Regions from separate parts of the Microbacterium sp. NPDC058389 genome, predicted to be linked through region 2. Evidence: riboswitches for the same ligand, from Rfam matches in the RefSeq annotation. Region 2 holds a riboswitch; the other holds the start of a gene.
What was found. Region 2 has a riboswitch for thiamine pyrophosphate ahead of thiM (hydroxyethylthiazole kinase). Riboswitches for the same ligand answer to the same signal wherever they lie in the genome.
Positions count from the first base shown of each region.

Region 1: linked by a shared signal. The riboswitch ahead of ACFWJ8_RS06450 (ECF transporter S component) and the one ahead of thiM (hydroxyethylthiazole kinase) in region 2 are both predicted to bind thiamine pyrophosphate.

Region 1 is NZ_JBHXJQ010000003.1:271,672-279,542, reverse strand. Features, by position in the region: gene ACFWJ8_RS06470 (phosphotransferase) at 295-1,020, shown strand; gene ACFWJ8_RS06465 (SRPBCC domain-containing protein) at 1,017-1,523, shown strand; gene ACFWJ8_RS06460 (energy-coupling factor transporter transmembrane component T family protein) at 1,546-2,343, opposite strand; gene ACFWJ8_RS06455 (ABC transporter ATP-binding protein) at 2,340-3,833, opposite strand; gene ACFWJ8_RS06450 (ECF transporter S component) at 3,835-4,479, opposite strand; TPP riboswitch at 4,472-4,581, opposite strand; gene ACFWJ8_RS06445 (D-alanyl-D-alanine carboxypeptidase family protein) at 4,620-6,335, shown strand; gene ACFWJ8_RS06440 (aldo/keto reductase) at 6,352-7,314, opposite strand; gene ACFWJ8_RS06435 (enolase C-terminal domain-like protein) at 7,301-7,871, opposite strand, start outside.
Region 2 is NZ_JBHXJQ010000006.1:70,002-77,872, forward strand. Features, by position in the region: gene ACFWJ8_RS10110 (aspartate kinase) at 1-778, opposite strand, end outside; gene ACFWJ8_RS10115 (hypothetical protein) at 933-1,421, shown strand; gene ACFWJ8_RS10120 (DMT family transporter) at 1,427-2,356, opposite strand; gene recR (recombination mediator RecR) at 2,473-3,066, opposite strand; gene ACFWJ8_RS10130 (DNA polymerase III subunit gamma and tau) at 3,070-5,379, opposite strand; TPP riboswitch at 5,467-5,561, shown strand; gene thiM (hydroxyethylthiazole kinase) at 5,552-6,373, shown strand; gene thiE (thiamine phosphate synthase) at 6,370-7,026, shown strand; gene thiD (bifunctional hydroxymethylpyrimidine kinase/phosphomethylpyrimidine kinase) at 7,023-7,871, shown strand, end outside.

The sequences.
Region 1 (7,871 bases), on a different contig from region 2:
GAGCGCCGGCGAGACGAAGCGCGTCCACGCACGACGCCCCCAGGAACCCACGCCCCCCCGACCCCCGGTCGCTGAGCGAGCGCCAGCGAGACGAAGCGCGTCCACGAGCGACCCGCGCACCCGCTCCGCAGCACGCCCCAGCCGACCCGCAGACCGAGCCACCCGGTCGCTGAGCGAGCGCCAGCGAGACGAAGCGCGTCCACGAGCAACCCACGCCCCCCGACCCCCGGTCGCTGAGCGAGCGCCAGCGAGACGAAGCGTGTCTCCGAACGACCCGCGCGGCAGGATGGGCCTATGTCGATCCCGGTCGAAGACGTCGTCGTCCCCGCGAAGGTGCTCGAGCTCGCGCGCGGCGCGGCGCTCGTGCCGGTGTGGCGCAACGAGGACGGCGGGCTGACCTTCCGCACCGACGACGGCCGCCACGTCAAGCACGCACCCCGCACGCTGCTGACCTCCTTCGCGGCGGAGGCCGGACGCCTGGAATGGGCGGGCGCCTACACGCCGGTGCCCCGCGTGCTGGAGGTCGGCGACGACGACACGCACGAATGGATGGTGAGCGCCTCGCTCCCCGGCCGGTCGGCCGTCGACCCGTCGTTCCTAAGGGATGCCGCCACCGCCGTCCGAGCCGTCGGCGAAGGACTGCGCGCACTGCACGACGCGCTCCCCGTCGCCGAGTGCCCGTTCGAATGGACGGTGCCCCGGCGCATCGCGAACGCCGCGGACCGCGGCATCCACGTTCCCGACGCGCTGCGCGAGGCGCCGCGGATCGACCGGCTCGTCGTGTGCCACGGCGACGCCTGCATGCCGAACACGCTGATCGGCGACGACGGCCGGTGGAGCGGCCACGTGGACCTCGGCGCGCTCGGGGTCGGTGACCGCTGGGCCGACATCGCCGTGGCGTCGATGTCGACCGTCTGGAACTATGGCGAGGGATGGGAGGACGCACTCATCGAGGCCTACGGCGTCGAGCCCGACCGCGGGCGACTCGCCTACTACCGGGAGCTGTGGAACGCGACATGACCGACATCACCGGCACCGTCACCAAGATCGACGGGCATGCGAACCTCGTGATCCTGCGGCGCTTCGCCGCGACCGCCGACGAGGTGTGGCGCGAGCTCACCGAGTCCGCACTTCTGGAGCGGTGGATCGGGCGCTGGGAAGGCGACCCCCGCAGCGGGCACGTCACCTTCTACATGACGGCGGAGGCCGAGGACGCCCCGCCCGCCGAGTACACGATCCACGAATGCGACCGGCCACGGCGGTTCGCCGGCGACACCGCCCCCGACGCGGGCGGCTGGCACCTGTGGTTCGAGCTGGCCGAGGACTCCCCCGGCGACACCGTGCTGACCTTCGGGCAGCGGCTCGACGTGGGCGACGACGTCGGCTCGATCGGCCCGGGCTGGGAGTACTACCTCGACCGGCTCGTCGCCGCCCGCGCGGGCGTCGACGTCGCCACCGTGGACTGGGACGACTACTTCCCCGCGCTGCAGCCGGCCTACGAGCGCCTGGTCGCCGCGGACTGATCGGCGGCGCCCCGCCGGCGCGTCACGACCAGACGAAGCGGAAGGTGCCCGCCGCCACCGCGGCGCCGATCGCGAGAGCCATGATGGCGACCCCGCCCCCGAGGGCCACGGCATCGCGCACGTGCAGCCGAGACGGGCGCGACCACGTGCGCGGGATGCCGGAGCCGAAGCCCCGCGCCTCCATCGCGGTCGCGAGCTTGGTGCCGCGACGCACCGCGAACACGAGCAGCACGAACGCCATGGAGAAGAAGCGACGGACTGCGCCGGTGTCGCCGACTCCGCGGGCACGGCGGGCGAGGCCCATGCTGCGCCAGTCGTCGAGGAACAGCCCGAGCGTGCGGGTGCCGGCGAGCACGCCGAGCACGAACCGCGACGGCAGCTTCGCAACCTGCGCGAGCGCGTCCGCGAGCTCGGTCGGATCGGTGCGGCCGAACAGGAGGATCGTCGGCAGTGCGAGCGCGACCACGCGCAGGCACACCGCGACAGCCAGGGCGATGGAGTCGTCGCTGATCGTCGCGTACCCGAACGACCAGTACACGCGGCCGCCGGGCTCGGCGTACAGCAGCATGCTGAGGCCGGCAACGGGCGCGAACACCAGGATCGGCAGCATCCGCTTCAGCAGCGTCGTGACGGGAAGCCCCGTCAGCGGCAGGCACGCGAGCTGCAGCACGATCGCGGCGAGCGCGCTCGTGATGTCGATCGAGGCGAACAGCGGCACCGACAGCAGCAGCGCCAGCACGACCTTGGTGACCGGGTTCACGCCGTCGAGCCACGCCGGCCGGGTCTCGACCGCGGGCGCATCCGCGGCGAGCACGGTCACGACGCCACCCCCACGGGCATCCCGAGGTCGATGCGGTGCGCGCCGAGGTGGCGCAGCACGTCGTCGTCGTGCGTGACGGCGACGACGGTCGTGCCGGCGGCGATCTCGGACTGCAGCAGGGCGACGAGCTCGACCCAGCCGCGGCGGTCCTGGCCGAACGTGGGCTCGTCGAGCACGATCACCGGCGGGGCGTCGGCGAGCACGGTGGCCACCGACAGCCGCCGCTTCTGGCCGCCCGACAGCGTGAAGGGGTTCGCGAGCGCGAGCGGCGCGAGGTGCAGCCGCTCGAGCAGCTCGTCGACGATCACGTCGACGTCGGCCGCAGCGATGCCGCGCGAGCGGGGGCCGATGGCCAGCTCGTCGCGCACGGTCGAGGCGAGGAACTGGTGCTCGGGCTCCTGGAACACGGTGCCGATGCGGGTCAGCAGCTCCCGTGAGGTCCACCGCGAGGGGCGCCGGCCCGACCGCCCCGCGAGCTGCGGCGCGGCCAGCACCTCTCCCGCGGCTTCGGGGAGCAGACCGGCGAGCGTCAGGGCGAGCGTCGACTTGCCTGCGCCGTTGGGTCCGACGATGCCTGTCGCGGCACCTCGCGGCACGTGCACCTCGAGCCCCGCACGCACGATCGTGCGACGGTCCCGCGAGACGGACAGACCGGATGCCGCCACCGCCGCCTCGACGTCGCCGCCGGTCGTGTCGAGCACGGGCAGGTCGATCGGCCGGCCCGGGACCCAGACGCCCGCGGCTGCGAGCTCGTCGCCGACGCGTGCGAACACCTCTGCGGGAGGCCCGTCGGCGAGGAGGCCGCCCTCGGCGCCGACGACGATGACGCGGTGCATGAGGTCGGCCCACACCTCGGTGCGGTGCTCGATGACGACGAGCGTCGCACCGCTCTCCCCGACGGCGTGCTCGACCGCCGCGCGCACCTCGCGCACCCCTTCGGGGTCGAGGTTGGCCGTCGGTTCGTCCAGCAGCAGCACGCCCGGCCGCATCGCGAGCACGCCGGCGAGCGCGAGGCGCTGCTTCTGCCCGCCCGAGAGCGCCTTGGTCGCCCGGCCGAGCGGCACGTCGAGCCCGACGGCGCCGAGGGCCTCCGCGACACGGGACGGGATCTCGGATGCCGCGACGCCGAGGTTCTCGCAGCCGAAGGCCACGTCGTCGCCCACCTTCGACAGCACGACGCCCGAGTCGGGGTCCTGCAGCACGAGCCCGACGCGCCCGCGCTGCGTCTCGGGGCGGACGCCGTCGACGAGCAGCATGCCGGTCTCGTCGCCCTCGTCGGCACCGCCGAGCAGCCCCGCGATTCCCGCGAGGAGCGTCGACTTGCCCGCACCGGATGCGCCCAGCAGCAGCACGCGCTGGCCCGGCTCGATCGTGAACGACACGTCGTGCACGGCCGGCGCGCGGCGCCCCGCATAGCGCCAGCCCCAGTCGGCGGCCGTGATGCCCGCGGGTCCGCTGCGGCCGGCCGGGCGGGCCGACGACGCCGCCACGTCAGACCTCGCGTCGCGCTTCGCGTCCGGCGGCGAACCTGTTCAGCGCACCGGTGGCGGCGAGCGCCCGCACCGCGAACCAGCCGACGAGGCCCGCGAGCAGCGCCCCCGACACGACGAGCGAGACCAGGTAGATCACGTTGAACTCGACGGTCTTGAGGATGTTGGGCGAGCTGCCGTAGAACAGCTCGAACACCCACGCGCCGACGGCGGCGCCGATACCGGCGAGCATCGCGACGGGCAGCGTGAAGCGGCGGTACAGGAACACCGCGAAGATCAGCTCGGCACCGAGTCCCTGAACCAGGCCGGACAGCAGCGTCGAGACGCCCCACACGTTGCCGATGAGCATGGAGACGATCGCGGCGATCACCTCGACGAGCAGCGCAGCTCCGGGCTTGCGGATGACGAGGCCGCCGATCACGCCGCCGATGAGCCAGATGCCGACGGCGAGGCCGCCGAGTCCGGGCGTGAGGCCGTCCATCGCGGTGAACCAGGCGTAGCCGACGGTGTTCCAGGCCCAGAAGACGAGGCCGATCGCGACGCCGAGGACGGCGGCGACGACGATGTCGACGACGCGCCAGCGAAGGCGGTGCGAGGTCGCGGATGCCCCTGCGGCGGTGGCCGATGCGGACGTGGACGCGTGCATGTGTTCTCCTCCCTGCGCCGGCATGATCCGGATCAGGTTCGACGGTCGAAGCGTGGGTCGCTTCCTCTCAGCCCGGCTCACCGGACTCCCGTGGTTGTGGCGACGAGTATACCGCCGGCCAGGCAAGGTATCTTTGGCAAGTGACTCCGGACGACGTTCCTGCGCCCTCGCGCCGTGAGCGTCGTGCGCGCACGGGCGAGATCGCGACGTCGCCCGATGGCGTGCTCACGATCCCCGAGGCCGGACCGGATGCCGCCTCCCGCGGCAGCAGCACGGTTCCTGTCGACACGGCCGCCGTGCCGACGTCGATCGCCGCCGCCCCGTTGAGCGGACCCGCCACGCCGGCGCTCCCGGTGTTCGACCCCGCGCCGGCCGCCGACGCCGCACCCGCGGGCTTCACCGACACCGCGCCCGCGCCTGTGACGCCCGAAGCCACCGCGGCCGCCGATCCCGACCCCGCTTCGTTCGTCGCACCGGGCCCCGACCCGGACGACGCACCCGGGCCGACGGCATCCACGTCCACCGGTGCCGCGCTGTCGTGGGTCGACCCGTCCGCCGTCGGCCGCGTGGCCGCGCCGGACGACCTCGCCGCTGCGGCGACGCCGTACGTCGCGGTCGAGGCCGACCTGCTCGCCGACGCACCCCATCGCTCGCCGCTGCGCGCCGGCGTGGTGGTGCCGACCCTCGCGATCGCCGCGGTGCTCGCGGCCTACGCGGGCACGACGCTGCTGTGGCCGCTGAACGCCGTCGCGCCGACGATCACCGCGATCCAGGTGCAGCCCGTCGCCGCGCCCGCCGCGGTGCCCGTGTGGCCCGCGCAAGGCAGCGCCGCCGAGGCCGTCGAAGGCATCGGCACCCTCGCCTCCACCCCCGACGCCGACGCGATCGCGAGCATCACCAAGGTCGTCACCGCGCTCGTGGTGCTCGACGAGATGCCGCTCGCGGTGGGCGAGCAGGGCCCCGAGTACCGCTTCTCCGCCGCCGATCGCAACGCCTACTGGCAGTACCTGCGACAGGGCGAGTCGGCCCTCGACGTCCCCGCGGGCGGAACGCTCACCGAGTACCAGCTGCTGCAGGGCATGCTCATCGGCTCAGCCGGCAATTACGCCGACCGGCTGGCGCAGAGCCTCTTCCCCTCGGACGCCGTGTACGCGTCGGCGGCGAACAAGTGGCTCGCCGCCCACGGCGTGCCCGGCATCACCCTGTACGAGCCGACCGGCATCGACAAGCGCAACACCGCGAGCCCGGAGTCGCTCATCCCGCTCGCTCAGAAGGCCCTCGCGAACCCCGTGATCGCTGAGATCGTCGCGCAGAAGTCAGTCGACCTGCCGGGGGCGGGAACGGTCGAGAACACGAACGGCCTCCTCGCCGACCCGGGCGTCATCGGCCTCAAGACGGGCACGCTCGACGCGTGGAACCTGCTGTCGGCGAAGGACATCGCGATCGGCGACACGACCGTCCGCCTGTACGCCTCGGTGCTCGGCCAGCCCGACGATGCCGCGCGCCTGGCGGCGTCACGCGCGATCTACGCGCAGCTCGAGCAGGAGCTGCAGCTGAAGCCGTCGGTCGAGGCAGGCACCGTCGCCGGCATCGTCGAGACCCGCTGGGGCGACAAGGTCGACGTGGTCTCGTCGGGCGATGCGTCGGTGATCCTCTGGAACGGCGGCGTCGGCACGGTCGCGACGACGTTCTCCCTCGGCGACGCCCGCGACTCGGGCGACACCGTCGGCTCGTTGCAGGTCACGGGGCCGCTCGACGGCGCCACGGTCGATCTGAAGCTCGCCGGCGACGTCTCCGACCCGTCGCCGTGGTGGCGCCTGACGCACCCGCTCGACCTCTTCGGCCTGAACGACTGACGCGGCGCCGCGCCCGTCAGCGGATGAGGCCCTCCGCAGCGAGGTCGTCCCACAGCACCGCCGGGATGTCGACGGCCATCAGCTCTGCGTTGCGCCGCAGCTGCTCGGGGCGACTGCCGCCCACGACGACCGAGCGCACCGCGGGGTCGCGGAGCGTGAACTGCACAGCGGCCGCCGGCAGCGGGACGCCGTGCGCGCGGCACACGGCGAGGACGCGCTGCAGACGGTCCCACAGTTCGTCGGGCATGCGCCCGTACTCGTAGCGGTCGTCGCGCGACGGCTCGTCCTTGGCGAGCAGGCCGGAGTTGAACACGGACGCGGCGACCACGCCGGTCCCGCGCTCGTGGCACGCCGGCAGCACTTCGTCGGCCGCGGACTGCTCCAGCAGCGTGTACCGGCCCGCGATCATGATGAGGTCGAGGTCGGCGCCCTCGACGGCGGCGGCGAGCGCCGACGACACCATCGACCCGATGCCGACGGCATCCACCGCTCCCTCGTCGCGCAGCCCCTGCAGCGCGGGGAACGCCTCGCGCAGCGCCAGGTCGAGGTCGTGCCGCTCGGGGTCGTGCAGGTACAGGACGTCGAGGCGGTCGAGCCCCAGGCGCTCGAGCGACTCGTCGAGGCTCGCGCGGATGCCGGCGGCCGAGAAGTCCCACTCGCGCCGCAGCGTTGTCGGCACGTGGAAGTCCGCGGCGAGGTCGAGCCCGCCGCCGTCGTCGGGGTTCGGGCGCAGCAGCCGCCCGGCCTTCGTCGAGATGACGAACTCGTCGCGGGGCTTCGTGCGCAGGAAGGCGCCGAGGCGCCGTTCCGAGAGTCCGAGGCCGTAGTGCGGCGCGGTGTCGAAGTAGCGGATGCCGGCGTCCCAGGCCGCGTCGAGGATCGCCCAGGCCTGCTCGTCGGTGAGTTCGCGGAACAGGTTGCCGACGTTCGCGGCGCCGTACCCCAGTCGGGTGAGGGCGGGCAGTTCAGGCTGCGGCATCCACTGCTCCGAACGTGTAGGCGGTGCGGCTGGCGGCCTTCATCTCCATGCCGGCGCCGGGCGCGAGTGGCGCGACGTAGACGCCGCCGCGCACCTCAGTGGGCACGACGAAGTGCTCGTGCAGGTGGTCGACGTACTCGATCATGCGCCCGTCGCGGCTGGCGCTGACGGCGACGAAGTCGAACATCGACAGGTGCTGCACCGCCTCGCACAGCCCGACGCCGCCGGCATGCGGGCACACCGGCACGCCGAACTTCGCCGCGAGCAGCAGGTTGGCGATGTTCTCGTTGACCCCGCCCACCCGTACGGCGTCGATCTGCATGACCGAGAGGGCGCCCGCCTGCAGCAGCTGCTTGAAGATCACGCGGTTCTGCGCGTGCTCACCGGTCGCGACGCGCACGGGGGCGACCCCGCGCGCGATCTCGGCGTGGCCCAGCACGTCGTCGGGGCTCGTGGGCTCCTCGATCCACGCGAGGTCGAACGGTGCGAGCGCGTTCACCCACGCGATCGCCTCGGACGGCTCCCAGCGCTGGTTGGCGTCGATCGCGATCGGGTAC
Region 2 (7,871 bases):
GCTCTTCCATCTCTTCTCCCTCTTGGCCGTCGGGAGCGGTCATTCCCGGGCCGAGCACGTAGGTTCCCACGCCCGAGCTGAACGTGGAGCGGGCGTGGATCAGCACGCCGTGACGGCGCGCGTACTCGACGGCGCGGATGTACAGCACTTTCGCGCCGTTGGCGGCGAGCTCGAGCATCTCTTCGGCCGAGACGACCCCCAGCTTGCGGGCCTTCGGCACGACGCGCGGGTCGGCCGTGAAGATGCCGTCGACGTCGCTGTAGATCTCGCACACGTCGGCGTCGAGCGCCGCCGCGAGGGCGACGGCGGTGGTGTCGGAGCCGCCGCGGCCGAGCGTCGTGATGTCGCGGGTGTCGCGGTTGAATCCCTGGAAGCCGGCGACGATGACGATCGCGCCCTCGTCGAGCGCCTCGCGCAGGCGGATGGGGGTGACGTCGACGATGCGGGCGGAGCCGTGGTCGGCGGTCGTGATCATGCCCGCCTGGCTGCCGGTGAACGACCGTGCCTCGAAGCCCATCGAGTGGATCGCCATCGCGAGCAGCGCCATCGAGATGCGCTCGCCGCTGGACAGCAGCATGTCGAGCTCGCGGGGCGCCGGGATCGGGGCGACCTGACCCGCGAGGTCGAGCAGCTCGTCGGTGGTGTCGCCCATCGCGCTCACCGCCACGACGACGTCGTGCCCGGCGCGACGCGTGTCGACGATCCGCTTCGCGACCCGCTTGATGCTCACGGCATCCGCGACCGACGATCCGCCGTACTTCTGGACGATCAGCGCCACGATGAAACTCCACGCGTGTCTTGAGGGGCCGGATGCCGCACCCGACGTTCCATCTTACGGAGGCGTTCATGCGGCCTCCGCCATGTGTCGGGGCGGGGTCTCGCCGCGGCGCGCGTCCGGCGGCGGAATCGCGCCGGGCGCTAGCATCCCGAGCATGGACGAGCTTGCCGCGTGGTCCGAGTTCAACGTCGCGATGGCCGGCGCCACCGCGGCCCTCGCAGGCCTGGTGATCGTCGCCGCCAGCGTCAACATCGGCCAGATCATCAAGGAGGCGTCGCTGACGTCCCGCCTCGCGGCCGGCATCGCGGGGCTCGTGCTCGCCCTGATCGCATCGGCGATCGCCCTGATGCCCGACGTCGACCCGGTCGCCGCCGGCATCGCCGTGATCGTGCTCGCGATCGCCGCCGGCGTGTTCCAGGTGCAGGCGTCACGGCGGATCTTCGAGAACCGTCATCCCCAGAACCGGATGCGGGGGCTCAAGGCCGCAGTGGGCTTCGTCGCGCCCCTCGCCTACACGGTCGGCGGCGCGCTCCTGATCGCCGGCGTCGCCGCGGCGCCCGTCTGGCTCGCCGTCGGATCGCTCATCGCGGTCGTCGCGGCGCTGCTGATCTCGTGGATCGTCCTCGTCGAAGTGCTGCGCTGACGAGATCAGCCGGAGGCGACGGGGGGAAGGTCGCTGTCGGCCGCGCGCGAGCGGAACGTGCCGCCCGTCGCGGCGAGCCAGCAGCCCACGAGCACCAGCGGGAAGCCGATGATCAGCCCGGGCGTGATGGGCTCGCCGAGGATGATCGTGCCGAGCACGATCGCCACCACCGGGTTGACGTAGGTGAACAGCGGGGCCCGCACCGGCCCGACACGGGCGATGAGCGCGAAGAACGTGATGAAGGCGATGGCCGTGCACAGGACGGCCAGGGCGACGAGCGACACGGTGCTCTCGAGGGTCGGCACCTCGTGCTGCGTCAGGAACGCGATGGGGGTGTAGAAGATCCCCACCGCGAAGAGGGCGAGCGTGATCGACCCGAGCGACGGCACGTCGCGCAGCTTCGTCGCGATGACGAACGGGGCGATCGCGTAGAGCAGCGCGACCAGCAGCACCTCGCCGACCGCGAGGAGCCCTCCCCCGCCCTCGACGGCGAGCCCCGGTCCCGCGACGATCACGAACACGCCCGCGAACCCCACGAACAGGCCGATGGCCCGCCATGGGCTCAGCACCGAGCGGTCGCCGCCGCCGAACGCGATGATGGCGGCGAACAGCGGCACGGTGGCCACCAGCAGTCCGGTCAGTCCCGACGGCAACGTCTGCTCGGCGTGGCCGAGCAGCAGGAACGGGCCGGCCATCTCGATGCCGCCGAACAGCAGCACCCACCCGATCTTGGCGAAGGCCGGCCGCAGCGCCTTCGCCCGGATGGCGAACGGCAGCAGCAGGACCGCCCCGAGCAGGGTGCGTCCGGCGACCACCGCCGCCGGCGAGTACGACTCCACCGCGATGCTGATGAACAGATACGGGATGCCCCACAACAGCGCCATCGCGGCGAACAGCAGCCACGCACGCGTGTCGAACCGCTGGACGGGATTCATCCGGTGCCCTTTCTCGCCATCGAACCAGGGTGCACCGGTCGAAGGCTCGGCGCGAGGATCGCGAACGACACTCTACGACCGATCTCGGACATCGCGAGCGGTCGGACCACTCCGGCTCAGACCGAGCGCCGGCCCTCGAAGGCGCGGCCGAGGGTGACCTCGTCGGCGTACTCGAGGTCGCCGCCGACGGGGAGGCCGGAGGCGAGCCTGGTCACCGAGATCTCGAGCGTGTGCAGGAGCCGGCTGAGGTAGGTCGCCGTCGCCTCGCCCTCGAGGTTGGGGTTGGTCGCGAGGATGACCTCCTGCACGGTGCCGTCCGCGAGACGCTGCATCAGCTGCGCGATGCGCAGGTCGTCGGGTCCGATCCCCGCGATCGGGCTGATCGCGCCGCCCAGCACGTGGTACAGCCCGCGGAACTCGCGTGTCCGCTCGATCGCGGCGACATCCTTGGCATCCTCGACGACGCAGATGAGCGTCTGGTTGCGCCGGGGGTCGCGGCAGATGGAGCAGCGCTCCTGCTCCGAGACATTGCCGCACACCTCGCAGAAGCGCACCTTCTCGCGCACCTCGGCAAGGAGCTCGGCCAGGTGCGACACGTCGAAGTTGGGTGTCTGCAGGATGTGGAACGCGATGCGCTGCGCCGACTTCGGCCCGATGCCGGGGAGGCGGCCGAACTCGTCGATCAGGTCTTGGACGATGCCGTCGTACATGGGCTAGCTGAACCTCGTCGGGGGCTCGTAGGGCTCCTCGCCGACGAACGTCGCACCGAGCACCTGACGCACGACTGCCTCTCCGTACCGCTGGACGCCGTCGTTGCGCGGGCGCACGACGGGGGTGATCGGCGGTGCCACCGTGGGCGGCACCGGGACGTCGACAGGCGCACCCGACTCGTCGATGCCCAGATCGTCGTCGGGCTCGTCGTCGCGCTCGACTGCGGGCGCCAGCTCGGTGCGCGGCAGCACGTCGCCGTCGTGAGGGACGTCCTGGGGCGGAGCCAGGGTCGCGACGCGGGCGCGCGCCGCGTCTTCGGGCTCGTCGTCGACGGCGAACTGGCCCATGCTCGGCATCGCCGCGGGGCCGGGATCGGGCGGCGGGGCGTCGTCGTCGGACGGGATCGGCGCGACGGCCCAGTCGGTGACCGGTGCGGCCGCCGCCGGGGCTGCGGAGGCGGATGCCGCACCCCGCGGTGCCGGAGCGCTCGGCGCCGATGCGTTCGACGCCGACGCGCGCGGCGTGGAAGGCCGGGGCGGGGCGGAAGACGCGGGCGGGGCGGAGGACCCGGACGGGGCCGAGGACCCGGAGGCTGCGGGGGGCCCGGCGGGGGCGGCCTGCGCCCGTGGGGCTGCGGCAGCCACCGGCGCGGCGGCAGAGGCGGACGCGGCAGCCGCAGCGGCGGCAGGTGCCGAGGGGCCTCCGGCCGCCGGCGCAGACGCGGGAGCCGACCCGGCTCCCCCGGACCCTGACCCGGGCTCGGCGAGCCGGGGCAGGAACTTCACCTGGCTGCCGAACACCTGCTCGATGGCGCTGCGCACGTCGAGGAACGCCCCCTGGCCATGCGGCTTGGGCTTGAACTTCGTGAGGTCGCCCGCGCTGGAGAACTCCAGGGCGACCACATGGTCGTCGCCCTGGGCCGTGACGGCGATGGGCCGCGAGCCCGTCGCGACCATCCACGACGACCGGCTGATGCCCTCGAGGCGGGTGAGCACCTCGGGCCACGCCGCGACGAGGCTGTCGGTCGTGAGCTCGCGCGGGGCGGCGACCACGGGCTCCGGCGCGGAGACGGGAGCGGCAGGCGCGGAGACGGGAGCGGCAGGCACAGAACCGGCCGTGGATGGCGCTTCGGCGCGCTCGCCCCTCGCCCGCTCGGCCACCGGTGCGGCTGCAGCGGTCGGAGCCGACGGGATCGCAGGAGCCGCGGCATCCGCTCCCCTCGCCAGCACGCGGGCGACCATCAGCTCGAGCTGGAGTCGCGGCGAGGTGGCTCCGGTCATGTCGTCGAGCGTCGCGACGACGAGGTCGGCGATGCGCGACAGCCGCGACGTGCCGAAAGCGTCGGCCTGACGCTGCTTGCGCGCGAGGTCTTCGGCCGAGACGCCGCGGAGCACGGCGGCGGCACCCTGACCGGTCGCGGCGACCACGATGAGGTCGCGCAGGCGCTCGAGCAGGTCGTCGACGAAGCGGCGCGGATCCTGACCGGTCTGCACGACGCGGTCGACCGCCGAGAAGGCCGCCGCGGCGTCGGACGAGCCGAACGCGTCGATGACCTCGTCGAGCAGTTCATCGGGTGTGTACCCGAGCAGTGCGACGGCGCGGGCGTAGGTGACCTTGGCGTCGTCGGAGCCGGCGATCAGCTGGTCGAGCAGCGACAGCGTGTCACGCGGCGAGCCGCCGCCGGCGCGCACCACGAGCGGCAGCACGCCCGGCTCGACCGCCACGTGCTCCTGCGTGCACAGCTGCTCGACGTACTCGAGCATCGCCGCGGGCGGCACGAGCCGGAACGGGTAGTGGTGCGTGCGCGAGCGGATCGTGCCGATGACCTTCTCGGGCTCGGTCGTCGCGAAGATGAACTTGACGTGGTCCGGGGGCTCTTCGACGAGCTTGAGCAGCGCGTTGAAGCCCTGCGGCGTCACCATGTGCGCCTCGTCGAGGATGAAGATCTTGAACCGGTCGCGAGCCGGGGCGAACACGGCGCGCTCGCGCAGGTCGCGCGCGTCGTCGACGCCGTTGTGACTCGCCGCGTCGATCTCGACCACGTCGAGCGACCCGCCGCCGCCGCGGCCGAGCTCGATGCAGCTGTCGCACTTTCCGCACGGGACGTCGGTCGGACCCTCGGCGCAGTTGAGGCAGCGCGCCAGGATGCGGGCGGACGTCGTCTTGCCGCACCCGCGGGGGCCGGAGAACAGGTAGGCGTGGCCGACCCGGTCGCCGCGCAGCGCGGTCATCAGCGGCTCGGTGACCTGACCCTGCCCGATCATCTCGCCGAACGACTCGGGCCGGTAGCGGCGGTAGAGGGCTGTGGTCACACCCCCAGCCTACGGCGTGGTCCCGACACTTCGGCAGGCGCGGCGCATCGCATCGGTGCGGCCGATCACGGGCCTGCTAGATTGCTCGGCAGTGACACGGGGTGCCCGCATGGCGGGCTGAGAACACACCCGTCGAACCTGATCTCGATCATGCGAGCGAAGGGATGTCGCGATGAACACGCGCGCCGCCACCGTCCACCTGTCCCCCTCCGACGCGCTCACCGCGCTGCGGGATGCCACACCGCTCGTGCAGTGCATCACCAACGCCGTGGTGACCGGCTTCACGGCCAACGTTCTCCTCGCCGTCGGCGCCGCGCCCGCGATGTGCGACCTGCCCGGCGAGGCGGGCCTGTTCGCCGGCATCGCCGACGGCGTGCTCGTGAACCTCGGGACCCCGGGCGCCGAGCAGCGCGACGGCGCCCGCGAGGCCGTGCGGGCGACCGAGCGCTGGGTGCTCGATCCGGTCGCGGTCGGTGCCCTGCCCGTCCGCACCGCGTTCGCCGCCGAACTGCTGGAGCACCGGCCCGCGATCATCCGCGGCAACGCGTCCGAGATCCTCGCGCTCGCGGGCGCCGGGGCCGGCGGTCGCGGGGTGGACGCCACGGAGGGCACGGATGCCGCGGCCGGCGCCGCCCGCGAGCTCGCGCTGCGCACCAGCGGCGTCGTGGCGGTGTCGGGTCCCGTCGACCTCGTGACGGACGGCACGGAGGTCGTCCGGATCGGCGGGGGCGACGCCCTGCTGACCCGCGTGACCGGCGGCGGATGCTCTCTCGGCGCCGTCATGGCCGCGTTCCTCGGCGTGTGCCGGCCGCTCGACGCGGCGGTGGCGGCATCCGCCCTCTACGCCGCCGCGTCGGAGCGCGCGGCCGCCCGCTCCGACGGACCGGGCTCGTTCGCCGTCGCGCTGCTGGATGCGCTGGACGCGGTGCGCCCGGCCGATCTCGACGGCCGCGCGGTCGCCGAGACCGCCGTCGAGACGGCGGGCGCCCGATGAGCCTGCAGCTGCACTTCGTCACCGACGACCGGCTGCCGTTCGACCGCACGAGGGACGTCGTCTCCGCGGCGGTCGACGCCGGGGTCGATGTCGTCCAGCTGCGCGTCAAGGGCGGCACGGCGCGCGACCTGCTCGCACAGACGGTCGCGCTGTCGGACGTCGTGGCCGGACGCGCGCTGTTCGTGGTCGACGATCGCGTCGACATCGTGCTCGCGGCCCGCGACGCGGGCGCACGCGTCGACGGCGTCCATCTCGGGCAGAGCGACCTGCCGCCCCAGGCGGCGCGCCGCCTGCTCGGCGACGACGCGTACGTCGGCTGGACGGCCAACACCCCAGCCCACCTCGCGGCCGCCGCCGCGTTCCCGGCGGGAACCCTCGACTATCTCGGCGTCGGCGTCATCCGGCCGACGTCGACCAAACCCGACCACCCGCCGGCGCTCGGCGTCGACGGCTTCGGCCGGCTGGCGGCCGCCGCGGCGCTCCCGTGCGTCGCGATCGGCGGCATCGGCATCGACGACATCGCACCGCTGCGCGACGCGGGCGCGGCCGGCGTCGCCGTCGTGTCGCTGCTGTCGGCCGCCGAGGATCCGGCGGCGACCGCACGCGAGCTGCGCCGGGCGGCCGACGCCACGACGGCCGGGGTCGTGCGATGAGCGGCATCCCCCGCGTCCTCAGCATCGCCGGGACCGACCCGACCGGCGGTGCCGGCATCCAGGCCGACCTCAAGACGATCGGGGCGCTGGGCGGTTACGGCATGGCTGTCGTCACGGCGCTCGTCGCGCAGAACACCCGTGGCGTGCGCGAGGTCCACGTGCCGCCGACGGCCTTCCTCCAGGCGCAGCTCGACGCCGTGTCGGACGACGTCGAGATCGACGCCGTCAAGATCGGGATGCTGCAGGACGCCGCGATCATCGGCGTCGTCCGTTCCTGGCTCGCCCGCGTGCGGCCCCCGGTCGTCGTGCTCGACCCGGTGATGGTCGCCACGAGCGGCGACCGGCTGCTCGACGCAGCGGCCGAGCACGCGCTGCGCGCGCTGTGCGCGGATGCCGATCTCGTCACCCCGAACCTCGCCGAGCTCGCCGTGCTGACAGGCCTCCCCGTCGCCACCACGTGGGCGGACGCCCTCGACGCCGCACGTCGTCTGCACGAGACCACCGGCACGCTGGTGCTGCTCAAGGGCGGCCACCTCGACGGCGCCGAATGCCCGGACGCGCTCGTCGGCCCCGGTGGCGTGCACGAGGTCGCCGGCCACCGGGTCGCGACGCGCAACACGCACGGCACCGGTTGCTCGCTGTCGTCGGCCATGGCGACGCTGCGCGCGGGCGGCGCCACGTGGCCCGATGCCCTCGTGCGCGCCAAGCAATGGCTCACGGGCGCGCTCGCCCACGCCGATGCGCTGCGCGTCGGACAGGGCAACGGCCCGATCGACCACTTCCACGCGCTGCGGACCCCCGCGTCGCCGGCATGGTCGGCGGAGGTGTGGGATGCCGCCGCTGCC